Regions from separate parts of the Paraburkholderia sp. EG287B genome, predicted to be linked through region 2. Evidence: predicted binding sites of a transcription regulator. Region 2 holds the regulator's gene; each other region holds the start of a gene.

Region 1 (10,380 bases), 290 kb from region 2:
GCATCACGGCCGATTTCGACGACGGACTGAGCGTCACCGGTTCCGAAACCGAGATCATGAGCGCGCTCGGCAATCTCGCGACCAACGCGGTGCGCTACACGCCGGACGGTGGCATCGTGCATCTATCCTGGCGCTCTGAACAGGGCAGCGCGGTCTTTTCGGTTACCGACAGCGGCCTCGGCATTCCGGCCGCCGACATTCCGCGCCTGACCGAGCGCTTCTATCGCGTGGACCGCAGCCGCTCGCGCGACACGGGCGGCACGGGACTGGGCCTCGCGATCGTCAAGCACGTGCTGCAGCGTCACGACGCGGCGCTCGAAGTGAAGAGCGAGGAAGGGCGGGGCAGCACGTTCACGGTGCGTTTCCCGGCCGCGCGCACGACGAGACGGCAGCCGGCGCCGGTTTAACGATCCACAGCCGCAATTGAAAAAGCCGCTTCATTCGAAGCGGCTTTTTTGCGTCCAGCGTGATCGATCCGTCAAAGCGTCACGGACAGAACTTCGCCAGCAAGCTCAGCTGCGCATTGCGCACGGCCTTGCCCGCGCGGCGGCGGCGATAGTGGCCGTCGCTTTGCATGAGCCACGCCGATTGATTGTCGCCGAGGAAGGTGGAAAGCCCTTCGGCGATCACGCGGCGCTTGAGCCGGCGGTCGTGAATCGGGAACGCCACTTCGACGCGGCGGAACAGGTTGCGATCCATCCAGTCCGCGCTCGACAGATAGACGTCTTCCTTGCCGCCCGCATAGAAGTAGTAGATGCGGTGGTGCTCGAGGAAACGCCCGACGATCGAGCGCACCGTGATGTTCTCGGAGAGCCCCGGCACGCCCGGCTGCAACGAGCACACGCCACGGATGATCAGATCGATCTTCACACCGGCCTGCGAGGCTTCGTACAACTCGTCGATCACGGTCGGCTCGAGCAGCGCGTTCATCTTCGCGACGATGCGCGCCTTCTTGCCGGCGCGCGCGGCGTCGGCTTCGTTGCGGATCGCCTCGATCATCTTCGGATGCAGCGTGAACGGCGACTGCCACAGATCGTGCAGCTGCAGCTCGCCGCCGATGCCCGTGAGCTGCTGGAAGACGTGGTGCACGTCCTCGCACATCTTCGGCTCCGAGGTCATGAGGCCGAAGTCGGTATAAAGGCGCGCGGTGCGCGGATGGTAGTTGCCCGTGCCGAGGTGCACGTAGCGGCGCAGCACCATGCGCCCGTTCACGGGCACGCGGCGCACGATCAGCATCATCTTGGCGTGGCACTTGTGCCCCACCACGCCGTAAACCACGTGCGCGCCCACGGCTTCGAGCTGCGCGGCCCAGTTGATGTTGGTCTCTTCGTCGAAGCGCGCGAGCAGCTCCACCACCACCGTTACTTCCTTGCCGTTGCGCGCGGCCTGCATGAGCGCGTCCATGAGCGGCGAGTCGGTGCCGGTGCGGTAGATCGTCTGCTTGATCGCGACCACGTTCGGATCGTTCGCGGCCTGCAGCAGCAGTTCGAGCACGGGCTGGAAGCTCTCGTACGGATGATGCAGGAGCACGTCGCCCTGATCGATCACGTCGAACATGTTGCTGTTCGCGGCGATGCGCCGCGGAATGGCAGGCACGTGCGGCACGAACTTGAGGTCGGGGCGATCGACCATCTCGGGCAGCTGCATGAGCCGCACGAGATTCACGGGACCATCGACGAAATAGCAGTCCTTTTCGTCGAGGCCGCTTTCGTCGAGCAGGCGCTTCACGAGATGCGGAGGCGTTTCCGCCGACACTTCGAGACGCACCGCGTTGCCGAGGTGACGCGCGGGCAGTTCGCCCTGCAGCGCCACGCGCAGGTTGGTGATTTCGTCTTCGTCGACGAAGAGTTCACTGTTGCGCGTGATGCGGAACTGGTTGCAGCTGCGCACGACGAGGCTCGGGAACAGCTCGCCCACGAAGCGCTGCAACAGCGAGCCGAGCAGCACGAAACCGTGCTGGAAGCCGGAAAGCTCCTGCGGCATGCGCACGAGGCGCGGCAGCGCGCGCGGCGCCTGCACGATGCCCATGACGGCTTGACGCCCGAAGGCGTCCTTGCCTTCGAGTTCGACCACGAAGTTCAGACTCTTGTTGAGCACGCGCGGGAACGGGTGCGCGGGATCGAGCCCGATGGGCGTGAGAACCGGCAGCAGTTCGTCGAAGAAGTATTTGCGCGCCCATGCGGTTTGCGCTTCGTTCCACGCGTCGGTGCCGTGGAAGTAGATGCCTTCCTGTTCGAGCGCGGGCAGCACGGTGTCGTGCAGCATGCGGTACTGGCGATGCACGAGACGCTGCGCGCGCTCGACCACGAGGTCGTACACGTGCTGCAGCGACATGCCGTCGGGCGAGAGCGCGCCCGGGTTGTCGCGCATCTGCTCCTGAAGCCCGGCCATACGGACTTCGAAGAATTCGTCGAGGTTGCTGCTGGTGATACAGATGAAGCGCAAGCGCTCCAGCAAAGGAACAGCGGGATCGGACGCCTGTGCGAGCACGCGCTCATTGAATCCCAGAATGCCCAGTTCGCGATTGAGTAGGGGATAGCGGATGGACATCGGCAATGAAAACGGAATGTCAGGAATGGATTCGAACGGACGCTCGGAAATTCTCACAGTAATATGACTTTATTGTGACATTCGTAGTGTCATAAATTTTACGCCGCATTTTCACGAAATCGACAAGTCGCGTTGCGAACATGCACGCTGGGTAAAAGTACCCATGGTCATGACCAATGCGAGGAGCGACATGGTGAAGTCGGCTACGCTTAAAATGACGCATTTGGACAGCGCGGCGGCGGCGCAACAAGCCCGCATGGCTGCGCGTTCGTCTCTGTATGCACGCATGGAGCCTGCCCCTTCGATGGTCACCAATCCCCAACTGCTTGCCGCCGTCGATCTCGGTTCGAACAGCTTTCGTCTGATCGTAGGCCGCGTCGAGGAAACCGATGCCGGCAGCCAGATCTACCCGGTGGACGCGCTGCGCGAACCGGTGCGCCTCGCGGCCGGCCTCTCGAGGGACAAACTGCTAGACCGCGCCTCGCAGGTGCGCGGCTGGGACGCGCTCAAGCGCTTCGGCGAGCGCCTGCGCGACTTCCATCCCGACCAGGTGCGCGCGGTGGCGACCAATACGCTGCGTGTCGCCAAGAACGCGCGCGAGTTCCTCACCGAGGCGGAAGCGGCGCTCGGCTTCCCGATCGAGGTGATCGCGGGGCGCGAAGAAGCGCGTCTCATCTATGCGGGCGCTGCGCACTCGGTGCCGGCGAGCGCGGGCAAGCGCTTCGTGGTGGACATCGGCGGCGGCTCGACCGAGTTCATCATCGGCGCGCACTACACGCCGATCCGCATGGAAAGCCTCTATATCGGCTGCGTGAGCCATAGCCGCCAGTTCTTCCCCTCGGGCAACGTCGACGAGTACACCATGCGCCAGGCCGAACTCGCGGCCACGCGCGAAATCCAGATCATTTCCGGCGACTACCGCAAGACCGGCTGGGACCAGGCGATCGGCTCGTCGGGCACGGCGCGCGCGCTCGCGGAACTCGTCGAGGCGAACGGCTTCAACGATCCCGGCATCACGCATGGCATTTCGCGCGGCGGCCTCGAGCGCCTGAAGCGCGCGCTCATCAAGGCCGAGAACGTCAACCGGCTCAAGCTCGTCGCGCTCAAGCCCGACCGCATCCCGGTGCTGGCGGGTGGTCTCTCGATCATGATCGCGGTGTTCGAGGAACTCGGCATCGACTATGTCGATACCACGGATGGCGCGCTGCGCCTGGGCGTGCTCTACGACCTGCTGGGCCGCTCGCAGCACGAGGACATGCGTACGGTCACGGTGGAGGGCTTCATGCGCCGCTACGGCGTCGATCGCGCGCAGGCGGGGCGCATTGGCGAACTGGCCGTGAAGTTCTACGACCAGTTCGAGGAGCCCGACGAGGAGCGCCGCGAAGAGAACCGCATGTTTCTCACGTGGGCGGCGTCGCTGCACGAAATCGGGCTTTCCATCTCGCACAGCGCGTACCACAAGCATTCGGCCTACATCGCCAGCAACGCCGACATGCCCGGCTTCTCGCGCACCGACCAGGCGCGCCTCGCCGCGCTCGTGCTCGGCCACGTGGGCAAGCTCGGCAAGCTCTCGCAAACGCGCGATGTGGAATGGACGCTGCTGTTCTGTCTGCGCCTCGCCGCGCTGCTGACGCGGCGCCGCGCCGATGTCGGCCTGCCGCACATCAAGGTGGAGGAGGAGGGCAACGGCTACGAAGTGCTGCTGCCCAATGCCTGGGTCCAGAACAATCCGCTCACCGATTACAACCTCGTTCAGGAAGCGGCGGAATGGGGCAAGATCGGCATTCCGTATCGCGTGGTCTATACGGAGGAGTGAGCGTAGCGCGCTGCGCCTCGTCTTACTGTGCCGATAAAAAAGCCCGGCTCGTTGGTGAGCCGGGCTTTTTTTGTCCGCTGGTTTTGCCCGCGGAGTTTGCCTACTGATTTTGCCCGGTGAAGGGCCGATGAGGCCTTAACGCGTCACGGCTTCGCCGAGGAAGTGGCGTGCGTAACGTTCGTTGATCTCCGAGAGGCGGAAGAGCGTGAGGAAGTCCGCGGTGTTGAAGTCGGGGTCCCAGGCGGGCGCACCGCAGATCTTCGCGCCAAGGCGCAGATAGCCCTTGATGAGCGGCGGCGGCACGGCGGGCGTGCCGGTGCGCAGTTCCTCGACGGGCAGCGGCGTGTGCGGGAACGCGCGGTATTCGGGCGCGGTCAGCGCGTCGGCGCCGAGCGCGCAGTACAGGTTCGCCGCGTAGTGGCCGCCGTCGGCCATGGCCACGCTCGCGCAGCCGAGCATCGTCTCGTAGCCGTTGTGCTGCATGTAGCCGCCCAGACCGCCCCACAGCGACATGATGACCGAGCCGCTGCGGTAGTCGGGATGCACGCACGAGCGGCCCACCTCGACCATTTTCGGGCGCAGATGCGCGAGGCGCGAGACGTCGAATTCGCTTTCGGCATAGAGGCGGCCGATGCGCGCCGCCTGGTGCGGCGGCAGCACGCGGTAGGTGCCGACGACCTTGAGCGTGTCGAGGTCGCGCACGAGCAGGTGGTCGCAGTAGGCGTCGAAGGCGTCGACGTCGAGGCCGGCGGGGCCGGTCAGGCGTGCGCCCATCTCTTCGGCGAAAACGCGGTAGCGCAGGCGCTGGGCTTCGCGCAGCTCCTCGTCGGTGCGCGCCCAGGCCACCTGCAGCCGATGCTGCGCGGTGACCGTTTCTTCGGCACGCGGCAAGCGTCGGTTCGACTCGAACAGCGTCGAGGCGAACGGCAGGGTGGGCGTCGGCAGATCTCGCATGGGGCGTCCTGGTCGGAAGTAAGAGAACTTTTCCGGCAATGTAGTAATACGCGGTTACGTTTCCATGAAAACGCAATGACGATTCGATGACGTGGCGTAAGACAGACGGACACAGCGGCCGAAAGGCCGGGGGCGGCGGGGCGCGTTTGAAGTGCGGTTGAAGCGCGCTTGAATCGTTGTAGGGGCCGCGTACAGGCGGCCCGGTGGGCAGGCGCAGGCGGGTTGGATGGCTAGACGAGATCGGGCGTGATGGCCGCGTGCAGGACGGCCTGGTCGCCGCCGCTGCGCTCGCGGCTCGCAAGCCAGAGCACGCCGGCCTTCTTCACGGCCCAGCTGCGCGAATCGGCGCCGCCCGAGAGCAGCCGCGCCGCGACCTCGCCGAGCGTGGGCTGATGGCCGACCACGACGACCGTGGATGCGAGGCCCTCGGGCCAGCCGACGGCGGTGAGGACCTGCTCGACGCTCGCATCGGGTGCGAGTTCGCGCACGACGCGATATTGATCGGTGAGCGCCTCGGCAGTCTGGATGGTGCGTGCGGCGGGGCTGGCGAGGATCACGGCGTCGTCGGGCAGGCGTGCGCGCAGCCAGCGCGCGACGTTCTGCGCCTGCTTGCGCCCGCGCGTGGTGAGCTGGCGGGAGAGGTCGCTGGCGGCGATGTCTTCGGCTTCGGCGTGGCGCCAGAGGATGAGGTGCATGGCGTCTCCTTTTTTGGCGGTATGGGGTGCACGTACGGCGTGTCCTGTCATGGTGCACGCCAGGCCGGTGTGCGGCAAGCGCGTGATGTGGATCGCTTTTCGTCGCTATGGATCCCGAAGATTTGACGGCGTGGCATCAGTGCCGATACAATCGCTGATTCGTCGGAGCGTAGCGCAGCCTGGTAGCGCATCTGATTTGGGATCAGAGGGTCGTAGGTTCGAATCCTATCGCTCCGACCAGCAATACCGAGGGGTTACACGCCATTGGCCTGTAGCCCCTTTTTCTTTTTGTCCCATGTTGGGTCAAACGCGCTCGCGTCTCGTCGTACGGCTTGCGTTCCCTTTGAAAAGCCGCCGAGCTTATAAAATACGGATCGGCCACAACTCCCGTGGCGATCGCACCCTGGCAGCCATGTTACGTTTATCCGAAGTCAAACTCCCCCTCGACCACGCCGAAAGCGAACTTGACGCCGCGATTCGGGGCCGCCTCGCGGAACTCGGCGTAGGGGCGGATGCGCTCGTGCGTTACACCGTGTTCCGCCGTGCGCACGACGCACGCAAGCGCTCGGATATCAAGCTGACCTATATCGTCGACGTCGAAGTCAAGGACGAAGCGGCCGCGCTCAAGCGGATCGCCGGCAAGCCGCATTGCGGGGTGACGCCGGACATGACCTACCGCTTTGTCGCCAGGGCGCCCGAGCACTCGACGCGTGCGCGTCCGGTGGTGATCGGCATGGGGCCGTGCGGCCTGTTCGCGGGACTGATCCTCGCGCAGATGGGTTTTCGTCCCATCATCCTCGAACGCGGCAAGGCCGTGCGCGAGCGCACCAAGGACACCTTCGGGCTGTGGCGCAAGTCCGTGCTCAACCCCGAATCCAACGTGCAGTTCGGCGAAGGCGGGGCCGGGACGTTTTCCGACGGCAAGCTGTACAGCCAGATCAAGGATCCGCACCACTACGGCCGCAAGGTGCTCGAGGAATTCGTCAAGGCCGGCGCGCCGGAAGACATCCTGTATCTGAGCCGGCCGCACATCGGCACGTTCCGTCTCGTGAGCATGGTGGAGAAAATGCGCGCCACCATCCACGAACTGGGCGGTGAAGTGCGCTTCGAAACCCGCGTCGAAGACATCGAAATCGAGCAGGGCAAGGTGCGCGCGCTCAAGCTTTCGAACGGCGAGACGCTGCCGTGCGACCACGTCGTGCTGGCCGTGGGCCACAGCGCCCGCGACACCTTCCAGATGCTGCACGATCGCGGTGTGTTCATGGAAGCCAAGCCGTTTTCGCTGGGCTTTCGGATCGAGCATCCGCAGGGGCTGATCGATCGCAGCCGTTTCGGCAAGTTTGCGGGCCACAAGCAACTCGGCGCGGCCGACTACAAGGTGGTGCATCACGCCAACAATGGACGGGCGGTCTATAGCTTCTGCATGTGCCCCGGCGGCACGGTGGTCGCGGCGACCTCCGAACCCGGCCGCGTGGTCACCAACGGCATGAGCCAGTATTCGCGGGCCGAGCGCAACGCGAACGCGGGCATCGTCGTCGGCATCACGCCGGAGGACTATCCGGGCGGTCCGCTCGCGGGCATCGCCTTCCAGCGCAAGTGGGAAGAGCGGGCGTTCGAACTCGGCGGCGGCAATTACCAGGCGCCGGGCCAGCTGGTCGGCGACTTTATCGCCGGCCGGCCGTCGACGTCGCTCGGCTCCGTGGTGCCGTCTTACAAGCCGGGTGTGCACCCGACCGATCTCAGCACCGCGCTGCCCGACTACGTGATCGAAGCCATCCGCGAAGCCCTGCCTCAGATCGACAGGAAGATCGCAGGCTTCGCGATGCACGACGCCGTGCTCACCGGCGTGGAGACGCGCACGTCGTCGCCGCTGCGCATTCGTCGCAAGGACAATTACCAGAGCATGAACGTCGTAGGTCTGTATCCGGCCGGCGAAGGCGCCGGGTATGCCGGTGGCATCTACTCGGCGGCCATCGACGGCATCGAGGTTGCGCAAGCCGTGGCGCTCGATCTGACGTCGGCGTCCTGATAGCAACAAGCTCCGCGCCGTTTATCGCAGTCGCCCGCATCGGGCTGGCGGCGAATACTAAGAAGCGGCGTTTGCCCCGGACGTCAGCGCGACGTCCGGCGGCCGATCCATCGCGCAAGCGCCTGGATCAGCATTTTGCAATGGATCGCAAAATGACCCTCCCCCAATTTCCGCCTCCTCCAATCTCTCAAAATACTGTATAAATATACAGGTGGAGGCGAGTCGACCTCCTTCCTGCCGATGCCCCATTTCTTGCCGGGCAGGGCGGAGCGTTCCCATCAATCAGGCCACGAACCATGGCAGCAGCAGCCCAGATCACTGCGCAGACTACAGCGCAACTCGCCGCGCACTTGCCCCCCCGGCTGCAAAGCCGCGTGTGGCAAGGCGATCAGCTCGCGCGCGCCAGCGAGCGCACGGTGCCGAGCGGCCACGCGACGCTCGACGCCCAGCTCCCCGGCGCCGGCTGGCCCTCGGGCAGCCTGACCGAGCTGCTCGTCGAGCAGGGCGGCGTGGGCGAGATGCGGCTCGTCGCGCCGGCGTTGCGCGCGCTCACCGCGCAGGCGGGCCGGCACGTGCTGCTCGTCGCGCCGCCGTGGCGCCCCTACGCCTGCGCGCTCAAGGCATGGGGGCTCGCGCTCGAGCGCGTGATCTGGGTGCGCGCGGCCGAAGACGAGGCCGCGTGGGTGGCCGAGCAGGCGCTCAAGCAGGAAGGCATGGGCGCCGTGCTGCTCTGGCAGACGAAGGCGCGCGCCGACGCCGTGCGCCGTCTGCAGGTCGCCGCCCAGGATTCGCAGGCGCTCGCGTTTCTCGTGCGGCCGCTCGCCGCGCGCAACCAGTCGTCGCCGGCGCCGCTGCGCATGACCTGCTCGCCGGTGCCGCCGCCCGACGACGCGAACCTGAACCGCCGGCAATGGATGCAGCTCGCCGCGCTCTCCGTCGATATTTTCAAGCGCCGCGGGCCGCCGCCCGCCCAGCCACTCGTCATTACATTGCCGCTGCAGGACGCGGTGCTGCCCCAGCCGGACGCAGCTTCCGTCGTCATGCCGTGGCCCGGGGTCAATCATGCTGTGGATCGCCGTCACCTTGCCGTTGTTGCCGCTGGAGGCCGTCAGACCTCTGATGCCGCCGGCGCCGTCAACGCCGCTTCCGCCTGAAAGCGTCGATGCCGATGCCGATGTCGCCAGCGCGCCGCGCTGCTACGCGCTCGCCGACCACACGCGCATCCTGAGCGCCGATCTCGACGCGCTGCGCGCCGGCGTCGAGCCCGGCAACACGCGCTCGCATGCGCTCGCGCTCGCGCCGGGGCTCGTGCTGCTCGAAGCCGATCCGGCGCGCGAGACCCGCGCGTTCGAGGCGCTCGCGCTCGCGTTGCTCGCCTATACGCCCAAGGTGTCGTTCGCGCAGTCGCACACGCTGTTGCTCGAAGTCGGTTCGGGCTTGCGTCTGTTCGGCGGCGTGCGTGCGCTGCTCGGGAGGGTTGCGGCGACGGTGGCCGGCTGCGGGCACACCGCGCGCATGGCGTGCGCGCCCACGGCGTGGGGGGCGTGGACGCTCGCGCAGGCGCACGTCACGCGTTCGTCGCGCCGCTGGCATGTGCTCAAGGAAACGACGCTCGCGCGCGTGCTCGATTCGCTGCCGGTCACGCTTGCGCCGTTCGCCGCGCAGCACGACCACGCGCTCACGCAGATCGGCTGCGCGACGCTCGGCGACTTGCGGCGGCTGCCGCGCGACGGCATCGTGCGGCGTTTCGGCGACGGCGTGCTCGGCTGGCTCGCGCGGGCGCGCGGCGAGGCGCCCGATCCGCGCGTCTGGTTTGCCGCGCCGCCGTCGTTTCACGCGTCGCTCGAATTGCAGGCGCGCGTGGAGAGCGCCGAGGCGCTGCTCTTTGCCGCGCGCCGGCTCGTGATGCAGCTGGCCGGCTGGCTGGCTGCGCAGCACGCGGCGTTGAGCGGCTTCGAGCTGCGTCTGGAGCACGAGCTGGCTTCGCGTCACGCGCCGCGCACCTCGACGCTCACGATCGCCTGGGCGTCGCCTTCGCGCGACGCCGAGCATCTGCTGTGGCTGCTTCGCGAGCGCCTGAATCAGACCGAGCTTGCCGCGCCCGTGATCGGCCTTGCGCTCGTCGCCTCGCAGGTGAGCGCATACGCGGCGCCCACCGACACGCTCTTTCCGATGGCCGAGGCCGCCGAGGCGTCGCTCGGGCAGCTCTTCGAGCGCATCGGCGCGCGGCTCGGTGAGCAGAACGTGCTGCAGCTTTTCGTCGAGGACGATCACCGGCCCGAACTGGCGATGTCGGCGCGGCCTTACCGCGAGAGCGGCGCGAAGCGTACGCGCAA
Region 2 (10,380 bases):
CCAGGAAGGCGGCCCGTTCGCGACGGTCGCGTTTATTTCGGACGTCGATATTCCCTGGGGCGACGACGAGGACTGAGCGCCTCGCGGTGCCGTTTCAGCGCATCATGCGTCGGCGAAACAGCACGGATGCGATCGCGAACGGCACCACCACGTAGATCGCGAGCACCAGCAGGTGCAGGCCGGCCTGCTCGACAGGCCGGTCGAGCATGGCGGGGCGGATCAGCGCAACGGCGTGCGCGAGCGGCAGCATCAGCGTGATGTGCTGTGCGGCCGCGGGCAGTTGCGCGATCGGAAAGAACACGCCGGAGAGCAGCAGCATCGGCGTGAGCACGAGCGTCTGATAAAACATGAAGAAGTCGTAGGACGGCGCGAGCGCGGTGACGATCATCGCGCAGCTCGCGAACGCGAGGCCCGCGAGCGCGATCACGGGCAGCGCGAGCAGCATGGAAGGAAAGCTCGCGTAGCCGAGCAGGCCCGCCACCACCATGATCGCCACGCCCGAGAGCACCGACTTGCTCGCGGCCCACATCACCTCGCCGAGCACGACGTCGCCGAGCGTGAGCGGCGTGTGCATGATCGCTTCCCACGTGCGCTGCACGTGCATGCGCGAGAAGCCCGAGTACATCGACTCGAAGCTCGCCGACATCATCACCGAAGACGACACCGTGCCCGCCGCGAGAAACGCGATGTACGAGACGCCGTCGACGTGCCCGACCATCAGCCCGAGCCCGAAGCCGAGACCGAACAGATAGATCATCGGGTCGGCGAGATTGCCGAACATCGACGCGAGGGCGAGCTTGCGCCAGACCAGATAGTTGCGCCGCCACACGGCCATCCAGTGCGTGGCGTTCGAAGGCAGCGCGGCGCGCGGCTCGCGCACGCTCGCATGCTCGGGGCGCGAGGGCGTCGGGTTGTTGGTGCGTGTCTGCATGGTGTCCTTGGCGATTCGTACGCCGCCGTCGATCTTGCCGCCGTTAATCCAGCCGCCGTTAATCCTGCATCTCGCGGCCAGTGAGCCGCAGGAACACGTCTTCGAGATTCGCGGGCCGGTGCAGGTAGCGCAAATCGGAGCGATGGCGCAGCTTCGCATGGACGGGCGCGGGGTCGTCCACATAGCAGAACAGCGTCTCGCCGCTGATCTCCGTGCGCTTCGCATCGCCCGCGAGTTCGTCGCGCAGCGCCACCGGGTCCGGTCCGTACACCTCGATCACGTCGCAGCCGATCTCCGATTCGATCAGCGCCTTGGGTGCGCCCTCGGCGATCTTGCGGCCTTCCTCGATCACGCAGACGCGATTGCAAAGCCGTTCGGCCTCCTCCATGAAATGCGTGGTGAGGAGGATCGTCTTGCCGCGCGCGAGCAGCGAGCGCAGCCGCTCCCAGATCAGATGCCGCGCCTGCGGATCGAGGCCCGTGGTGGGCTCGTCCATCACGAGCACGTCGGGGTCGTTCACGAGCGCGCGCGCGAGCGTGAGACGCCGGCGCATGCCGCCGGAGAGCTCGCCCACGCGCGCGTCGGCCTTGCTTTCGAGGCGCGCGAATTCGAGCAGCGGCGCGACGAGGTCGCGCGTTTCGCGCGCAGACAAGCCGAAGTAGCGGCCGAACACGAGCAGGTTCTCGCGCACGGTGAAGTCGGGGTCGAGATTGTCGAACTGCGGCACCACCCCCACGCGCTGGCGGGCGTGGCGTGCGCGCGCCGGCACCGGCTCGCCGCACAGGCTGATGCGACCCGCATCGGGCGAAACGATGCCGAGCAGCATGCGCAGCGTCGTGGTTTTCCCCGCGCCGTTCGGGCCGAGCAGTCCGAAGCACTCGCCGGGAACGACGTCGAACGACAGGCCGTTGACGACCGCCCTGTCTCCGTAATGTTTGATGACCTGCTCGAATTCGATGGCGGGTGCTGGCATGGACCGGTTGAACGTGAGTCGAACGGGCATCGCGCGAGTCGCTCGAAGTACCGAACGAAAAATCGCACGAAACAAGGCGGCCCATTTTAGTGCATTGCTGCGTGGCGGGTCGGGCCGCGCTTCGAAGCGGTTTGACGATACGCGGGCAAATGCATGTCACGGCAAGCATTCAGCACTGAGCAAGATGCGTGCGGCGGTCGCGACACATCTGGCGTTTTTCGATGCACACCTGGCGTTTTCCAGCCCTTGCATGTGGAATTGCGGCGCACCATCATGAGAATCGCACAGCCTGCAAATCACGCGGGCGGGGAGAAGCGATCATGGCGAGCTATAAAAAAATTCTGCTCTGTTACGACGGCTCGCGCGAAGGCCGCAAGGCACTGCGTTGCGGCGCCGATCTTGCACTCGATCTGCAAGCCGAGACGCATTTGCTCTCGGTCGTCGACATGCGTTCGACGATTGCGCAGAGCGCCGGCCTGCTGACCGATGTGGCCTGCGGCCGCTTCGAAGAAACGGCGCGCGAGATCCTTCAGGAAGGCGTGGACTGGCTAACCGAGCGCGGCGTGCGCGCTCAGGGGCATTTCGCGTTCGGTCATCCGATCGACGAAATCGCGAATCTGGCCAACGAGCTGAATGCCGACCTCGTGGTGGTGGGCCACCGCTGCCGCACGGGGCTCTCGCGCTGGTGGATGGGCGCGGGCAACACGCCGCTGCTCGACCGCGTATCGTGCAGCATTCTGGTGGCGTGTTCGTCGGCGGCTGAGGAAAAGCAGCAGCAAGCCGCCGCATAGCGGATCAAGCGGGCCGGTTCGTAGAGAGCCGGCCTGGCTCGGCTGTCACCACCGGTCTGTCTCAGTTCGAGACGTTGCCTTCGTCGAGCTCGACGGCCGAGAGCTTCCACGAGAAGAGCCCGTGACGCTGCAGGATGGCGGCGTAGTGCTCGCCCGTACTGCCGCGGTCCCACGTGAGCGCGAACTCGTTGAGGCCGCGATAGCCGGCCGTGGTCACTGGCCGGGCCTCGGGCGCGGGATTGCCGGATGCCGCCGGGGCCGGTGGCGAGGCAGAGGCGGGTGCCGATTGCGCCGGTTCCGCCGATTGCGTGGATGGCGCGCCGGATTCCGCCGGCGGCGGCGCGTGCGGGCGGTCGCCGGGCTTGCCCGTCGGCGGCATGCCATCGAGCAGGGCGGCCACGCCTTCCGGTGTGGCGTAGGCATCGACGAGCGGACTAATCAATGCCGCGCCAATCACGGCGCCGAGGATCAGCAGCGGATTGCTGCTGTGCTGCCCCTCGACGCGCCGATGCAGCATCTCGCCCACCTGCTGTTTCAGGCTCAGGCGCAGCGCAGGGTAATCGACGTACTCGTTGAGCGCGACGGCGTCACGCGCATCGGCGGCGGCTTTCATGTGCTTCACCGCGATATAGGGCGACGCATAGGCGTAGCCGATCGCGGCAACCACCATTGCGACGGCAACCGTGATCGCGACGGGCTTTTTCCAGCCTTGGGTCTTACGCGGGGTAGAGAGAGATTCCGTCATCGGCATAGGGCAAATCGTTTAAACACGGTGTTGACCGCAAACCAGGCCAAACGATCCCGCCCGTAACCTCTTCTCACATTTCAGCTGCGTTCCTGCTTACTTCGCGAGCGCCGCGGGCAGGTCGCTGTGCTGTTCGGCGATGCAGCGGTCGATCGCGCGGCAAACCGCGTCGACCGTACCGACGAGGATGAGCCGCGACGGGCCCTGATAGACGCGCACGGGCGCGCGGCGCATGGGCTGTTCGGTGTTGAGCGTGCTGTTGAGCGACACGCGCGCAAACGCGGGCTGGGCCGAGGGCAGCACGGGCAGGTCGGCCGTGCTGGCCGCCACCATCTCTGGCGAGTCTTCGAAAAGCGAGCCGCTCAGCGCGGCAGCCGAACCGCGCACTTCGCGGACCGCGCACGAGGCGATTCCACGGAGATGGCGAAGACGGCCGAATTGGCGGAAGGGCAGCAGGCGGGCAAGGCGTTCCATGACTCTCTCCAGGTAGTGCGCAGACGGTGCGTGCGCAAACTCTGCGCGAACTGCGCGCAAACTACGCGCAGACGGATTGCTTAGAATTCGGTGGGGCGGATCAGGCCGACCGCAATGCCTTCGAGCGCGAATTCCGCGCTGCCGGCCTCGACAAAAATATTGTCGTAGTCGGGGTTCTCGGCGATCAGCTCGAGCCCGTTCGGACGGCGCTTCAGGCGCTTCACGGTGACGTCGTCGCCAAGGCGCGCCACGATGATCTGGCCGTCTTTCGCTTCGGCCTTCTTCTGCACGGCTAGCAGGTCGCCGTCGAGGATGCCGGCGTCGCGCATGGACAGGCCGCGCACCTTCAGGAGGTAGTCGGGGCGGCTCGAGAAGAGCGCCGGGTCGCACATGTAGTTCTGCGAGATGTGCTCCTGCGCGAGGATCGGGCTACCCGCCGCGACGCGGCCGACGAGCGGCAGCGAGAGCTGCATGATGCTCGGGTGCGGGAGCGTGAACTGGTGCGGCAGGTCGTCGGGCCCCGGCACGAGACGGATGCCGCGCGAGGCGCCCGCAGCCAGTTCGATCACGCCCTTGCGCGCCAGCGCACGCAGATGCTCCTCCGCGGAGTTGGCCGAGCTGAAGCCGAGTTCCGCCGCGATCTCGGCGCGCGTGGGCGGGAAGCCCGTGCGCTCGATGGCCCGGCGAACCAGATCGAAAACCTGCTGCTGTCGTGCGGTGAGTTTGGTCATGGCGCCACTGTATGTTTGAACAGGTAACTGTATTTTTATACAGTACTCGCCACTTTTCAAGTGTTACTTGAAGTTCATCGACTGAGCGTTGCCATCAGGCCGCTTTCCCGTGTTTGCGCGGATGAAACCGCGTTCCAGCAGCGACTTCCTCTGCCCTTACCACTTTTGCGTATTAAAAAATGAGAAAACATCATTTTTAATAATGTAAGCGGATCGCTAGACTGGCCTCCATCGTTAGCTGCAACTCACCAATGAGCGCAAACGAGCACACACGAGAACGGAGAACAGATAGATGGGCACGACACATACGGGGCGCGCGGGCTGGCTGAAAACACTGGCGGCAAAACTGGTCATCGGCGTTGCGCCGCTCGTCGGGGTCACGGCGATGGCGGCCATGGCGCCCATCGCCGCTCACGCGGATACCTCGCTGCTCAATGTCTCCTACGATCCGACGCGCGAGCTGTACCAGGACATCAACGAAGCCTTCATCAAGCAGTGGAAGGCGAAGACGGGCGAAACGCTCACCATCAAGCAGTCGCATGGCGGCTCGGGCGCACAGGCGCGCTCGGTGCTCGACGGCCTGCAGTCCGACGTCGTGACGCTCGCGCTGGCATGGGACATCGACGCGCTCGCCAACAAGGGCATCGTCGCGAAGGACTGGCAAAAGCGTCTGCCCGACAACGCCTCGCCGTACACGTCGACCATCGTGTTCCTCGTGCGCAAGGGCAACCCCAAGCACATCAAGGACTGGGACGATCTGACCAAACCGGGCGTCTCGATCGTCACGCCGAATCCGAAGACCTCGGGTGGCGCGCGCTGGAACTATCTCGCGGCGTGGGCGTATGCGCTGCACCAGCCGGGCGGCAACGAGCAGAAGGCGAAGGACTTCGTCGCGAAGCTCTACAAGAACGCGGGCGTGCTCGATTCGGGCGCGCGCGGCGCGACGACGAGCTTCGTGCAGCGCGGCATCGGCGATGTGCTGATTGCATGGGAGAACGAATCATTTCTCTCGCTCAAGGAGTTCGGCCCGGACAAGTTCGAGATCGTGGTGCCCTCCGTGAGCATTCTGGCTGAGCCGCCGGTCGCCGTGGTGGACAAGGTCGTCGACAAGAAGGGCACGCGCAAGGAGGCCGAGGCCTACCTGCAGTTCCTCTATAGCGAAGAGGGCCAGGAGATCGCCGCGAAGAACTTCTACCGTCCGCGTTCGGACAAGGTCCCGGCGGCGCTCACGGCGAAGTTTCCGAAGCTCAAGCTCTACACGGTCGACGACACCTTCGGCGGCTGGCCCAACGCGCAGAAGACGCATTTCGCAGATGGCGGCGTGTTCGATTCGATCTATCAGCCGCAGTAAAGCTGTCGGGCAGTACGCGGTCCGCATAACGACGTGACCGCATAACAACGAAGCGCGCCTACGGGCGCGCTTTTCGGCGCGAATTGGCAACGCACGAATCGCGCAACCCATGTCTGGACGATGAGCATGACAACGTTTCGATTGCGCAAGCCCAGTGCGCTGCCTGGCTTCGGCTTGACGCTCGGCATCACGGTGGCTTACCTGAGCCTCGTGGTGCTCATTCCGCTTGCCGCCACCTTTCTCAAGACGGCGACACTCGACTGGAGCCAGTTCGTGCGCGCCGTGTGGTCGCCGCGCGTGATCGCGTCGTACCGGCTCACGTTCAGCGCCGCGCTCGGCGGGGCACTGATCAATGCGGTATTCGGCTTCCTGCTCGCTTGGGTGCTCGTGCGCTATACGTTCCCGTTCAAACGGGTGATCGATGCGCTCGTCGATCTGCCGTTCGCATTGCCCACTTCCGTGGCGGGCATTTCACTCGCCGCCGTGTATGCGGGCAACGGCTGGATCGGCCAGTTTCTGCAGCCGCTCGGTCTGAAGGTCGCCTTCACGCCGCTCGGCGTGCTCGTGGCGCTGACCTTCATCGGCTTGCCGTTCGTCGTGCGCACGGTGCAGCCGGTGCTCGAGGACTTCGAGCGCGAACAGGAAGAGGCCGCCGCGTGCCTCGGCGCAACGCGCTGGCTCACGTTCCGCCGTGTCGTGCTGCCCGCGGTGCTGCCGGCGCTCCTCACCGGCTTCGCGCTCGCGTTCGCGCGTGCGCTGGGCGAGTACGGCTCGGTCATCTTCATCGCCGGCAACGTGCCGATGAAGTCGGAGATCACGTCGCTGCTCATCATCACGAAGCTCGAGCAATACGACTATGCGGGCGCGACGGCACTCGCCGTAATGATGCTCTGCGTGTCGTTCGTCATGCTGCTCCTCATCAATTCGCTGCAGTGGTATTTGCAACGCCGCACGAGCCGCGGCGTCTCGGCCGGCAGCGCGCCGAATGCCGTGGCGGGCGCAACCGTCGCGGGAGGTGCGCAATGAGCACGCTGCCGCAACAACGCAGCACGCGCCGGCCGGATCCGGTCACCGAATCAGCGTGGGTGCGCTGGCTGCTGACTGGCATCGCGCTCGCGTTTCTCGCGCTGTTTCTCGTGGTGCCTCTCGTCGCCGTGTTCTGGCAGGCGTTGTCGAAGGGCATCGGCTTCTATTTCACGTCGCTCGTCGATCCCGATGCGCTCGCCGCGATCAGGCTCACGCTCATCACCGCGGCGATCGCGGTGCCGCTGAATCTGGCCTTCGGCCTCGCGGCTTCATGGGCGATCGCGAAGTTCGAGTTTCGCGGCAAAGCGCTGCTAACCACGCTGATCGACCTGCCGTTTTCGGTTTCGCCCGTGATTTCAGGGCTCATCTACGTGCTGCTGTTCGGTGCGCAGGGCTGGCTCGGACCTTGGCTCGAAGACCACGACGTGCAGATCATCTTCGCGGTGCCGGGCATCGTGCTCGCCACGATCTTCGTGACGTTCCCGTTCGTCGCGCGCGAGCTGATTCCGCTGATGCAGGCGCAGGGCAACGACGAAGAAGAGGCCGCCCACGTGCTGGGCGCCTCGGGCTGGCAGATGTTCCGCCGCGTGACGCTGCCCAATATCCGCTGGGGTCTGCTGTACGGCGTGATTCTCTGCAATGCGCGTGCGATGGGCGAGTTCGGCGCAGTCTCCGTGGTGTCGGGTCATATTCGCGGCCAGACCGACACGATGCCGCTGCACGTCGAGATCCTTTACAACGAGTACAACTTCGCGGCGGCATTTGCCGTCGCATCGCTGCTCGCGTTGCTCGCGCTCGTCACGCTCGGCCTGAAGCTGCTCGCGGAGCGCCGCCTTTCGGCGCAACTGCGCCGCGCGGACGAGATTCCCGCTTACGCCGGCCCGCAAGCCGTGGCCGTGCAACACGTTTCACAACACGCAGCGCCTCGCGCCGTGCGCCAACCGATTCAAGCAGGGGAGCAGTAAACATGGGCATCACCGTCAGCAATCTGCACAAGCGCTTCGGCGACTTCACCGCCCTCGACAACGTCTCGCTCGACTTTCCGCCGGGCGAACTGGTTGCGCTGCTCGGACCTTCCGGTTGTGGCAAGACCACGCTGCTGCGCGTGATCGCGGGCCTCGAATACGCCGACGCGGGCCAGGTCGTGCTGCAAGGCCAGGACGTGGGCGAGGTGGGCGCGCGCGAGCGCCAGGTGGGCTTCGTGTTCCAGCATTACGCGCTGTTCCGCCACATGACGGTGTTCGAGAACGTGGCGTTCGGCCTGCGCGTGAAGCCGCGCAGCGAGCGGCCCTCGGAGGCCGTGATTCGCGCGAAGGTGCATGAATTGCTCAAGCTCGTGCAACTCGACTGGCTCGCGCAGCGCTATCCGTCCGAGCTGTCGGGCGGCCAGCGTCAGCGCATCGCGCTGGCGCGCGCGCTCGCCGTCGAGCCGAAGGTGCTGCTGCTCGACGAACCGTTCGGTGCGCTCGACGCCAAGGTGCGCAAGGAGTTGCGCTCGTGGCTGCGGCGCCTGCACGACGACCTGCACATCTCGACGATCTTCGTTACGCACGACCAGGAGGAGGCGCTCGAGGTGGCCGATCGCATCGTCGTGATGAATCATGGGCACGTGGAGCAGGTGGGCAGCCCGCAGGACGTCTATGATCATCCGCAGACGGCTTTCGTCTACGAATTCCTCGGCGCCGCGAACCGGCTGCGCGGCAGCGTCGACGCACGCGGTTTCGTCGCCGAGGGCGCCGCGCAGCCGATCTCGGTGCACGCGGGCTTCGAAGGCCCGGCGCTTGCCTACGTACGGCCGCACGACCTCGTGCTGCACCGCGAAGCGAGCGATCATCGCGACGGCATCGTCGTCGACGTGCGCCGCGTGGTGACGCTGGGCGGCTCGGTGCGCGTGGAGCTGGAAAGCCGCACGGGCGGCGCGCTCGAAGCCGAGCTCGACCGCGAGTCGTGGCGCGCGCTGGGGCTTTCGGTGGGCGAGGGCGTGACGGCGGTGCCGCGCGGGCTGCGCGTATTTCCGGCGCAATGAGCGTTACAGTGCTCACATCGACAAAAACGAATAATCGGTCAGCAGTCCTGGAGAGAAGACCATGAATTTTCAGCAGTTGCGCTTCGTGCGCGAAGCCGTGCGGCAGAACATGAACCTGACCGAAGTCGCGAACGTGCTGTATACGTCGCAATCGGGCGTCTCCAAGCAGATCAAGGATCTCGAAGACGAACTCGGCGTGGACATTTTCATTCGCCGCGGCAAGCGTCTGACCGGCCTCACGGAGCCGGGCAAGGCCGTGCATCAGCTGATCGAGCGAATGCTGCTCGACGCCGAGAACCTGCGCCGCGTCGCGCGCCAGTTCGCCGACCAGGACAGCGGCCACCTCGTGGTCGCGACGACGCACACGCAGGCGCGTTACGCGCTGCCGAAGGTCGTGCACCAGTTCCGCGAAGTGTTTCCGAAGGTCCACCTCGCGCTGCGCCAGGGCAATCCGCAGCAGATCGCGCAGATGATCATCAACGGCGAGGCCGACCTCGGCATCTCGACCGAGGCGCTCGACCGCTTCCCCGATATCGTCACGTTCCCGTGCTACTCGTGGCATCACGTGGTGGTCGTGCCGAAGACGCATCCGCTCGTGGGCCGCGAAAATCTCACGCTCGAAGACGTGGCCGAGTATCCGGTCATCACCTACGACCAGGACTTCACGGGCCGCTCGCATATCGACCAGGCGTTCGCGAAGGCGAGCGTGGTGCCCGACGTGGTGCTGACCGCCATCGACGCGGACGTGATCAAGACCTACGTCGAACTCGGCATGGGCGTGGGCATCGTCGCGGCGATGGCCTACGACCCGAAGCGCGACAGCGAACTCGTCGCGCTCGACACGGAGCATCTCTTCGACGCGAGCACGACCCGGGTGGGCCTGCGCAAGGGCGCGTTCCTGCGCCAGTACGCATACCGGCTCATCGAAATGTTCGCGCCGCAGCTGACCGAGCAGCAGATCGCGAGCCAGCTGCGCGAGGCAACCTGAAAAGCGCGCTGATTTTCTCGGCGGGCGGCGGATCGCTTAAAATCGCCGCCATGAATACTTCCACTTCCTCTTCCGCGGCGGCGCCCAGCGCGCTGCCGCGCATCGCCGTGCTCGCCACCGGCGGCACGATTGCGGGCTCCGCCGCGGACGCCGCGAACACCGCGGGCTACCAGGCCGGCGTGATCGGCGTCGCGCAACTGCTCGCAGCGGTGCCGGGCATCGACGCCATCGCGCAGATCCATGCCGAGCAGATCGCGAGCATCGACAGCAAGGACATGTCGCTTGCGCTGTGGACCACGCTCGCGCAGCGCGTGAACGAACTGCTGGCCAGCGACGAAGTCGAT
Region 3 (10,380 bases), on a different contig from region 2:
CGAAGGTCCTGATCCTCGACGAGCCGACGCGCGGCGTGGACGTCGGCGCGAAGTACGAGATCTACAAGCTGATCTTCCAGTTGGCCAAACGCGGCGTGGCGATCGTGATGGTGTCGTCCGAACTGCCCGAAGTGCTGGGCATCAGCGACCGCGTGCTCGTGATCGGCGAGGGCGAGTTGCGCGGCGACTTCGTCAATGACGACCTCACGCAGGAAGACATTCTTGGCGCGGCGATCCAGAGCGTGCGCGCCCAACCCGATACAGCGAGTGCAGTATGACCCCCGACGTCACGACCCCAGGCGCACGCGAAGACCTGCCGCAAGGCGGCAATGGCTTCGCCATGCGTTTTCAGCAACTCTTCGCGCGCTACAAGATCCTCGCGCTTCTGCTCGCAGTGGCCGTAATCTGGCTGTTCTTTTCGCTGCTCACGCATGGCGCGTTCGTCACGCCGCGCAACGTGTCGAACCTGCTGCGGCAGATGTCGATCACCGGCATGCTCGCGTGCGGCATGGTGTTCGTCATCATCGCGGGCGAGATCGATCTTTCGGTCGGCTCGCTGCTGGGCCTGCTCGGCGGCGTCGCGGCGATTCTCGACGTGAATCGCGGCTGGCCCATCGGCGTGACCGTGCCGGCGGTGCTCGCGCTTGGCGTGCTCGTCGGACTCTTCAACGGCTGGTGGTCGACGTACCGCCGCGTGCCGTCGTTCATCGTGGGTCTCGGCGGCATGCTCGCGTTTCGCGGCGTGCTGCTCGGCATCACGGGCGGCTCGACCATTGCGCCGGTGTCCGATCATTTCGTGTTTCTCGGCCAGGGCTACTTGCCGCGCGTAGCGGGCGACGTGCTGGCGCTCGCGCTCTTCGTGCTGCTCGCCGTGCTCACGGTACGCCAGCGTGGGAACCGCAGGCGCTATCAGCTGAGCGTCGTGCCGCTCTGGCAAGACGGCGTGAAGATCGTCGGTGCGGGCGCGATCCTGCTTGCCTTCGTGCTGATGCTCGACAGCTATGGCGGCATTCCTGTGCCCGTGCTGCTGCTGCTCGCGCTGCTCGGTATCTTCACATGGATCGCCACGCAGACCGTGTTCGGCCGCCGCATCTACGCGGTGGGTTCGAACCTCGAAGCTACGCGTCTTTCGGGCGTCAATACGAACCGCGTGAAGCTCGTCATCTTCGCGCTGATGGGCCTCATGTGTGCGTTCGCGGGCATCGTCAATACAGCGCGTCTCGCGGCGGGTTCGCCCTCGGCGGGCACGATGGGCGAACTCGACGCGATCGCGGCCTGCTTTATCGGCGGCACGTCGATGCGCGGCGGTTCCGGCACCGTGTATGGTGCGCTGATCGGCGCGCTCGTGATGGCGAGCCTAGACAACGGCATGTCGATGCTCGACGTGGACGCGTATTGGCAGATGATTGTGAAGGGCGGCATTCTCGTGCTCGCCGTGTGGATCGATGTGGTGTCGGGCTCGAACCGCCGCTGAGAAACGCACAGCAGACACGATTGCAAACCTGCCGGCGCCATGAAATTTTTGACCGTATTCTTGCATCGCGCGTGACACCGCGACGGATCTCTCGCGGATGACTGCCACGTGCAGTTGCTCTCCTCGCGCGCCCCGAGCGCGCTCTCAGGGCGGGACGCATGTCCCGCCCTTTTTCTTTGCTGTGGCCGATCGAAAACCTCGCGCTGAACGGCGCAGGTTCGACGCGCCGGCAATCGTTTCCTGCCACAATCGTTCGCACCCGTGCAGGGCGGCGTACGCACGCGATGCGCGCGAATCATGCCCTCTGCAAGGTCATCGTCAGCCACAGCACCGCGTCGTCATGCTCCGGCGCGTGCTCGCCGATTTGTCGCTTTGCTGGTGCAACCGCCGCGTGAGCGCTCGCGTTGCACCGAATCAGGCCGCGAGGTTGTGCCAGCGTTTTGCCAGCTTCGGCGGCGCGATTCCGATCCTCCGGAGACAAGCCGACCATGCCCACTCTTTGCGAAATCTGTAATTCCCGGCCTGCAGTCGCGCGCGTGACTGTCGTGCAAAACGGGCAGCGCAAGTCCATGTCGATCTGCGACTACGACTACCGCCAATTGATGCGTCACCAAAGCATGCTCAACCCGTTCGATTCGCTGCTGGGCGGCAGCGGCCTGTCGCGCTTTTTCGGCGGGCAAGGCGGAGAGGACGAGCACGACGACGAGGGGCACGACCTCGCCGCCGAGGTGCCGCGCGAATCCGTCGATGCGACCGATGCGTTCAGCGAGCAGACGCTCGAAATCCTGCAGCGCGCCGCGGAAAAAGCCCATGAACTGCAGCGCAATGAACTCGATACGGAACACCTGCTGTACGTACTGGCGGACACCGATGTTTGCGCAGCACTCCTGAAGGAGCTGAAGCTCTCGCCGCAGGACATCAAAGGCTATATCGATCAGCATGCGCAAAAGGGCACGGCTTCGCCCGACGCGCCTATCGACAAGATGACGATCTCGCCGCGCCTGAAAAAAGCGTTTCAATATGCGTTTCAGGCATCGCGCGATCTCGGCCACTCGTACGTCGGCCCCGAGCATCTGCTGATCGGTCTCGCCGCGGTGCCCGACAGCATTGCGGGCGCGCTGCTCAAGAAGTACGGCGTGACGCCCGAGGCGCTGCGTCAGAAGGTCGTGAAGGTAGTGGGCAAGGGCGCGGAAGACGGCCGCGTGGATGCGCCCACGGGCACGCCCACGCTCGACAAGTTCGGCCGCGACCTGACGGCCATGGCGCGGCAAGGCAAGCTCGATCCGGTGCTGGGCCGCGCGCAGGAAATCGAGAGCACGATCGAGGTGCTCGCGCGGCGCAAGAAGAACAACCCGGTGCTGATCGGCGAGCCGGGCGTGGGCAAGACCGCCATCGTGGAAGGGCTCGCACAGCGCATCGTCAATGGCGACGTGCCTGAGGTGCTGCGCGGCAAGCGGCTCGTGGAGGTGAACATCAATTCGATGGTCGCGGGCGCGAAATACCGCGGCGAGTTCGAGGAACGCGCGAAGCAGCTGATCGACGAAGTGAGCGCGAAGCACGACGAGTTGATTCTCTTCATCGACGAATTGCACACGATCGTCGGCGCGGGTCAGGGCGGCGGCGAAGGCGGGCTCGACATTGCGAACGTGCTGAAGCCCGCGCTGGCGCGCGGCGAGTTGAGTCTCATCGGCGCGACGACGCTGAACGAGTATCAAAAGTACATCGAGAAGGACGCGGCGCTCGAACGTCGCTTTCAGCCCGTGCTCGTGCCGGAGCCCACGGTCGAGCAAACCATCGTGATCCTGCGCGGCCTGCGCGACAAGCTCGAAGCGCACCATCAGGTGACCTTCGCCGACGACGCCTTCGTGGCCGCCGCCGAGCTGTCGGATCGCTACATCACGTCGCGCTTCTTGCCCGACAAGGCGATCGATCTCATCGATCAGGCGGCCGCGCGCGTGCGCATCGGTTCGACCTCGCGTCCCGCCGAGATGCAGGAACTCGAAGCGGAGATCGCCCAGCTCAAGCGCGAGCAGGACTACGCGGCGTCGCGCAAGCGCTTTGACGAGGCCAAGGGTTTCGAGGAGCGTATCAACGAAAAGCAGGAAAAGCTCGAAGAGCTGACCGAGGCGTGGCAGCGCAAGACGGGCTCGGAAACGCTCGAAGTCACCGTGGCGTCGATCGCCGAAGTCGTGTCGCGGCTCACCGGCATTCCGGTCGCGGATCTCACCCAGGAAGAGCGCCAGAAGCTGCTCAAGATGGAAGAGACGCTGCGCGAGCGCGTGGTAGGCCAGGAGGACGCCGTGGTCGCCGTGAGCGACGCCGTGCGCCTGTCGCGCGCGGGTCTCGGCCAGTCGAACCGGCCGATCGCGACTTTCCTGTTCCTCGGGCCGACCGGCGTGGGCAAGACCGAGCTCGCCAAGGCACTGGCGGAAACCGTGTTCGGCGACGAGCAGGCCATCATCCGCATCGACATGAGCGAGTATATGGAGCGTCATGCGGTGGCGCGGCTCATCGGCGCGCCGCCGGGCTACGTGGGCTACGACGAGGGCGGCCAGCTTACCGAGCGCGTGCGGCGCCGCCCGTACAGCGTGATTCTGCTCGACGAGATCGAGAAGGCGCACGCCGACGTCTACAACGTGCTGCTGCAGGTGTTCGACGACGGGCGGTTAACCGACGGCAAAGGTCGCGTGGTCGATTTCAGCAACACGATCCTGATCGCGACGAGCAACCTCGGCGCGTCGATCATCATGGACAACCTCGAGCGCCCCGAGAAGTCGCGTCTCGACGACAAGACGATCCGCGCCGAACTCATGAAGGTGCTCAAGGGCCATTTCCGGCCCGAGTTCCTCAATCGCATCGATGAAATCATCGTGTTTCATGCGCTTTCGCGCGACAACATCCGCGCGATCGTGCAGATCCAGCTCGAGCGCGTCACACGCACGGCGGCCGCGCAGGGCATCACGCTCTATATGGGCCAGACGCTTGTCGATCATCTAGTGGAGGCCGGCTATCAGCCGGAGTTCGGCGCGCGCGAACTCAAGCGGCAGATTCGCCAGGAAGTGGAAACGCGTCTGGCCAAAGAGATACTCGGCGACGCGCTGCAGTCCGGCGATACCGTCGAGATCGGCTACGACAAGACGAACGAAGAAGTCACGATCAGCAAGGTCGCCGTGCCGCCCGACGTGAAGGAGGACAAGCCGGCGAAGAAGGCGAAGAAAACGGCGACGCCGCCGGTCGACGAAATCGCGAGCGAAATGGCCGCGGACGACATGGAAGGCGATCCACCGCCGCCGCCGAAGAAGAGCGGCAAGGGCGGGGGCAAGGCGAAGCCTGCTTGATTGAGTGGAGCGACGGCTGGCGCACCGGAACGTGCGCCAGCTTTTTTCCCTTCTGATTGATATGGAATCCAGATTAACTGGCGGCGATACGCCACCATGTGGGCAGCAGCGCGCGCACGCCGGGCTGCGCGAAGCGGTCGTCCAGCAGGTGCACGACGCCGCGATCGTGCTCGGTGCGGATCACGCGCCCGGCGGCCTGCACCACCTTGCGCAGGCCAGGGATCAGGTAGGTGTAGTCGAAGCCGTCGCCGTAGAGCGTATCCATGCGTGCGCGCATCGCCTCGTTCACGGCGTTCACCTGCGGCATGCCGAGCGTCGCGATGAACGTGCCGATGAGGCGCGTGCCCGGCAGATCGATGCCTTCGCCGAACGCGCCGCCCAGCACGGCGAAACCGATGCCGCAGCCGCCTTCCACGAAGCGTGCGACGAAGGCCTGCTGGCCCGCCTCGTCCATGGCGCGCGACTGAATCCAGACGTCGACCTCTGGATGGCGCGCCGCAAACGCGTCGACGGCTTGCTGCAGATAGTCGTAGCTGCTGAAAAAGCACAGATAGTTGCCCGGGCGTTCGGCAAATTGCGCGGCCACGCGCTCAACCAGCCCTTCGAGCGAACGTTCGCGGTCCTTATAACGCGTCGAGATATGGCGGGCGATGTGGACGTCGAGCTGCTCGGCGCGAAACGGCGTGTCGATGTCGATGCTCACCGTGTTGGCGGGCAGGCCGAGCATGTCGCTGTAGTAATGCGTGGGCGAGAGCGTCGCTGAAAAAAGCGTAATGCTGTGTGCCGTGGCGATGCGCGGGCGCAATGCATCCGCCGGCACGATGTTGCGAATGGCGAGCGTGGAACGCGGGCAGCGCGCGTTCTGATGCGCCAGCGGCGTGACGTCGAAGAGCGAATGCGTATCGAAGCGTTCGGCAATGCGCGTGAAGTGCAGGGCGTCGAAATAGAAGCGCTCGAGTTCGGGGTCGCGCACGAGCGCGGGTTCGGCGAGCTGGTCGCCGATCGCCGCGATCACGTCGCCGAGCGCGGCAACGAGGCCTTCGGGCAAGGTGTCGCTCGCGCGCCAGGCGCCCGGCTGGACGGCGTTCTGTGCGTTCCAGTGCTTCTGCAGGCGCGCGAGCGCGCGCTTGAGCGGTGCGCTCGCGGCGCGGCGCACGGCGTCGATGCGCGTTTGCACGAGTTCCGCCGAATACATCGCGCGGGCGCGCTCGGGGAGGTTGTGGGCTTCGTCCACGAGCACGCTCGCGCGCCACTGGTTGTGCGCGGCGAGCATGAACAGCATGGCGCTCACGTCGAACCAGTAGTTGTAGTCGCCGACGATCACGTCGCTCCAGCGCGCGAGTTCCTGGCCAAGGTAGTAGGGGCACACGGCATGCTCGCTCGCCACCTCGCGCAGTGCCGCGCGATCGAGCCGCACGCGTTCGAGCGCCGCGGCACGCGCGGCCGGCAGACGGTCGTAGAAGCCGCGCGCGAGCGGGCACGATTCGCCATGACATGCCGCTTCGGGATGCTCGCAAGACTTCTCGCGCGCAACGAGTTCGAGCACGCGCACGGGCACGTGCGTTCGTTGCGCATCGGCGCTTGCTTCGTCTTGTGTGCTTGTCAGCTTAGCTAGCGCATCGAGCGCCAACTGACGCCCTGAGCTTTTCGCGCTCAGAAACACGACCTTGTCGATCGCCGCGCGCGGGCAAGCCTTCAACTGCGGAAAGAGCGTGCCGATGGTCTTGCCGATACCGGTGGGGGCCTGCGCGAGCAGACAGCGCCCCTGTGTCGCCGCGCGCCAGACGGCTTCGGCAAGATCGCGCTGGCCGTGCCGAAACTGCGGATGCGGCAGGCGCAGTGTGGCAAGCGCGGCGTCGCGCGCGGCGCGGTGTGCGCTTTCCTGCTCGGCCCATGCAACGAAGCGACGGCATTGCGTTTCGAACGCGGCGCGCAATTCCGAGGCGCTCGCCTGCTCGACGAGCGCCGTCTCGCGGCCCGAACCGATGTCGTAGTACACCAAAGCGAGTTCGAGCGCGTCGAGACCGAGTTTGTCGCACAGGAGGGCGCCGTAGACGCGCAACTGCGCCCAGTGCAGCGCGCGCTGATTCTCGCGCATCGCATCGAGGTCGCCGCGATAGGTCTTGAATTCTTCGAGCCTGCGGCGTGCCGGATCGTAGCCGTCGGCGCGGCCGCGCACGGTGAGCGACTCGAACGTGCCGGAAAGCGCGATCTCGGTCTCGTAGCCGGGCGGGCGTCGCGCGGCGATGGCCGTGTGGCCGGCGCGGCCATCGCTTGCGTCGGGCGAGGGCGTGAAGCGCAAGTCGAGGTCGCCGCGCTTCGCGGTGAACTCGCACAGCGTGCGGACGGCGACGGTGTAGCTCATGGCGCGCGCGGCGCCTGGGCGACGCCGTCGCCGGTTTCGTCGGCTGCGTCGGGCAGGTTGGGCCAGCGCACCTGTAACACGGAAACCGGCATGCCGTGCTGCACGCAATAGGCAAGCCAACGGCGCTGGTTGTCCTGCAAACGGTCGCCGGGGCCTTTCACCTCGATCAGTTCGTAGCGCCGCTCGTGCGGCCAGAAGCGCACGAGATCGGGCAGCCCCGAACGGTTGGCAACGGGTTCGCGCAGCAGCCGCTCGAACCACAGGCGCAGATGGGCGGCGGGGAAGCAGTCGAGGGCGAGCGTGAGCAGTTCGTCGCTCAACGCGGGCCACGCGACGAACGGTGACTGGGTGCCGGATTTTTCCGCGTAGCGCCGCAGAATCGAGTCGCGGTAGGCATGCGTTTCGAGTTCGGCGAGACAGGCTGCGAACTGCGAGGCACGGCGTGCGACGAAGTCGGCGGCGTGCAGGTCGGCGGGGCCGCGCTGGAACTGGTGGAAGAACGCGCCCGGCAGCGGCGCGAACAGCGCGGGCCAGCAGAGCAGGCCGAAGAGCGCGTTGATCAGCGTGTTCTCGACATAGAACACGGGCGCTTGCGGCGTGGCGAGCGCGATGCGGGCGGCTTCCTCGACGCGCAGCGCGCCGGGCGCCGCGGGCAGCGTGAGTTCGAGCTGCGCGAACCCCGGCTCCGCGCTCGTCTTCGACTTTGCCCGCGTGCGCGCGAGACGCCCGAGTGTGCGTGCCGCGCGCTGCGCTTCTTCTTCGTTCGCGGGCGCATCGGCAAGGGTCTGCGCGAGCGCCAGCGCTTCCTCGCGGCGGTTCAGCTGTTCGAGCACGCGCACGCGGCGATAGCGCGATTCAGGATGACCGCAGTCGAGATAAGCGCGCCACGCGAGTTCGGCTTCGCCCGCGCGCTCGGCTGCGAGCCCCGCGGCGTGACGCAGCTTGTCGTGGCGAGCGCGCAGCCACGCGTTGGCTTGCGTGCGCGGCGCCAGCGTGTCGAGCGCTTCGAGGGTTGCGCCGATGGCAGCGGCAGCGTCGAAGTCCTGGGTCCCCGCGCCGCTCTCGAGTCCGTCGCGGCAATCGCGCAGCGCCAGATACGCGTCGATGTCCTCGCGGCGCTGGAACGCGCGCGAGGCGCGATCGAAGGGCACGCTTTCGTAGCGAAAGACGCCGAGGTCGGCGAGCACGAACTCCGACCAGTCCTGATGCAGGTTGCCGAAGAACATCAGGCGCAGGCGCTCGCAGAGCGGGGCGCTCGCGAACCGCAGCACGGTGTCGGGCGAGGCCGGGAACCAAGCATGCCAGTCGCGCGGCTCGGGTGCGGCGGCATAGTGTGCATCGAGCGCCTCGAGCGTCGCCGAGCGTGTGGCGCGCGCTTCGAGCGCGATGCCGAGGCGCGGGGCGAGCGTCTGCAGTTCGGCTTTCGTGACCAGCGCGGCGAGCGCGTCGAGATCGAGCGCGGGTGCGTCGTCGAGCCAGCCCGCCGCGACGAGCGGTGCCGCCGCCGCGCGGGGGCAGCCGATCTCGTCGTACGCGAGACGGCTCGCGCGGAAATGGGGTCCCTTGCGCATCAGCATGCGCACGAAGAGCGCGCGCGACGCCTGCGGCATCTGGGCGAAATCGTCGGCGAAGCGGCGCTCGGCGTCGTCGAACAGGTCGGCGCAGCGCGTGTCGAGCCACGCTAGCGCACGCTCGAAGTTGGCGAGGTAGTAGAACGGATCGGGAGAGTCGGGAAGCACGCGCGGCACTGTATGGATATACAGCGGCGATGATAGCAGGGTCGCGCGTGAGCGCGAGCGCCGTCAGGGATTCCCCGCCCCGTACGCTACAATTGCCGCAGCCTGAAAATCGGATGAGCGATGAACACACGTAACGCATGCTTAGCCGGCCTCGCGGCCGCCGTCACCCTGCTCGCGGGATGCGCGGCGCAGTACCGCAACACCAGCGCTTGCGAAGAGGCGATGCGTAGCCGCCTTGCCGAGACGACGCTCGGCGACCTCAAAGTCACGCATAGCGCGACGACGTATCGCGGCGCGCGCGTGGTGGTCGAAGGGCGCCTCGAGAACGGCGCGGCGTCGGCCGTCGTGGCAGCATCGGCGCCGTCTGCCTCGGCGGCTTCGGCCGCATCGGCAGCGTCGTCCACCGCGGCGCAGGGCGCCAACGAGGCGACCACGGTTACGGCGCCGACGGTGCAGGCGGCAGCGCTGCCCGGCACGATTTCGGTTCCCACCGCTCCGGTCGCCCAGGGCGGCGCGGCGGAGGGCAAGCCGACTACGCCGGTCGCGCTGCTGGCCGCAAAGCTCGGCATCAAGAAGGCCGCGGTCACGCCGGCGGCTGCGGAGTGCACCTTCAACGAATCGGGCCTCGCGACGTTCCGCTGGCTCGCGCCGCCGAAGCTCGCGAAGACCACGCCCGACCCGAACGCCGCGAACGACTAAATCGAACGCACGCGGCTCGCCGTGGCGCGGCTGCGGCGGCACCCGTCGCTGGCGCAATCTGCGCTCATGAAGGCCTCCCAGGAGGCCTTCGTCGTTTGTGACTGATGAGACGTAGGCGGCCGCCGGCGCGCTCAGAACGCGAAGAAAGGTCCGCTGCCGGCTGGCGTGGCCTGCGAGGCGATCGCCGTGAACACGCGCCTCCCGAAGAAGAACGGCAGTCCCCAGCCGAACGCGCGACCGTTGTAGCCCGCGAGATTGCTGAAGGCCCAGTTGCCGGTGGCGAGCAGCGTCGTCGAGCTCGCGACCGCGAAGGTCACGGGAGCGCCCACGCCGTCGATGCCGGCTATCGTCGCGCTGAGGCTGACAGGCGAACTCGGGCAATACCAGAAGCCGCAGCGCGTCATCGTCGGGCTGTTGAAGTACAGCGCGTTCGAGCCCGTGTCGAGATAGCTCAGCGAGTAGACGGTGCCGTCCGATGTCGTCGTCTTCACATAGCCCGTGCCCGAGTTCGCGCGCAGCACGGTTGCACTGCCGAGCGCGTTGTTCGCCTGCGTGCCGATGCCGAAGATCATCGACCCGCGCAGCCCGGACGCGCCGCTGTCGGCCAGCGCCGGCAAGTCGATGATCACGCCGTTGTTGTCGGTGGCGAAGCCCGCCACCGGGTTGCTGACCTGTTGCGCAAGCGGTTGCGTGCTCGCCGTGCAGCCGCTCGCGGGGCACGCGTAGTACCACGGCGTGACTGCCGCCCTGACGCAGGACACGCCG

What was found. Region 2 encodes LexA, which represses DNA repair genes until DNA is damaged. Its sites were predicted from a motif close to ACTGTATNNNNATACAGT; they were not measured.
Region 1: imuA (translesion DNA synthesis-associated protein ImuA) is a predicted target of LexA. The motif match lies at 8,239-8,256, and genes of this name have one in related genera.
Region 3: AB4Y40_RS02220 (VRR-NUC domain-containing protein) is a predicted target of LexA. The motif match lies at 8,924-8,941, and genes of this name have one in related genera.

Annotation. Positions count from the first base shown of each region.
Region 1 is NZ_JBFRCG010000002.1:351,487-361,866, reverse strand. It holds gene phoR (phosphate regulon sensor histidine kinase PhoR) at 1-407, shown strand, start outside; gene ppk1 (polyphosphate kinase 1) at 487-2,550, opposite strand; gene ppx (exopolyphosphatase) at 2,744-4,366, shown strand; gene AB4Y40_RS04340 (GNAT family N-acyltransferase) at 4,502-5,320, opposite strand; gene sixA (phosphohistidine phosphatase SixA) at 5,551-6,015, opposite strand; tRNA gene AB4Y40_RS04330 (tRNA-Pro) at 6,179-6,255, shown strand; gene AB4Y40_RS04325 (NAD(P)/FAD-dependent oxidoreductase) at 6,428-8,044, shown strand; gene imuA (translesion DNA synthesis-associated protein ImuA) at 8,341-9,198, shown strand; gene AB4Y40_RS04315 (DNA polymerase Y family protein) at 9,107-10,380, shown strand, end outside.
Region 2 is NZ_JBFRCG010000002.1:61,551-71,930, reverse strand. It holds gene AB4Y40_RS03040 (hypothetical protein) at 1-76, shown strand, start outside; gene AB4Y40_RS03035 (ABC transporter permease) at 95-931, opposite strand; gene nodI (nodulation factor ABC transporter ATP-binding protein NodI) at 990-1,904, opposite strand; gene AB4Y40_RS03025 (universal stress protein) at 2,225-2,695, shown strand; gene AB4Y40_RS03020 (DUF2939 domain-containing protein) at 2,757-3,440, opposite strand; gene AB4Y40_RS03015 (hypothetical protein) at 3,537-3,914, opposite strand; gene lexA (transcriptional repressor LexA) at 3,995-4,645, opposite strand; gene AB4Y40_RS03005 (sulfate ABC transporter substrate-binding protein) at 4,938-5,996, shown strand; gene cysT (sulfate ABC transporter permease subunit CysT) at 6,123-7,022, shown strand; gene cysW (sulfate ABC transporter permease subunit CysW) at 7,019-7,987, shown strand; gene AB4Y40_RS02990 (sulfate/molybdate ABC transporter ATP-binding protein) at 7,990-9,048, shown strand; gene AB4Y40_RS02985 (CysB family HTH-type transcriptional regulator) at 9,110-10,036, shown strand; gene AB4Y40_RS02980 (asparaginase) at 10,087-10,380, shown strand, end outside.
Region 3 is NZ_JBFRCG010000001.1:496,497-506,876, reverse strand. It holds gene xylG (D-xylose ABC transporter ATP-binding protein) at 1-278, shown strand, start outside; gene AB4Y40_RS02235 (sugar ABC transporter permease) at 275-1,474, shown strand; gene AB4Y40_RS02230 (AAA family ATPase) at 1,963-4,812, shown strand; gene AB4Y40_RS02225 (ATP-dependent DNA helicase) at 4,886-7,177, opposite strand; gene AB4Y40_RS02220 (VRR-NUC domain-containing protein) at 7,174-8,916, opposite strand; gene AB4Y40_RS02215 (hypothetical protein) at 9,037-9,615, shown strand; gene AB4Y40_RS02210 (DUF3443 domain-containing protein) at 9,747-10,380, opposite strand, start outside.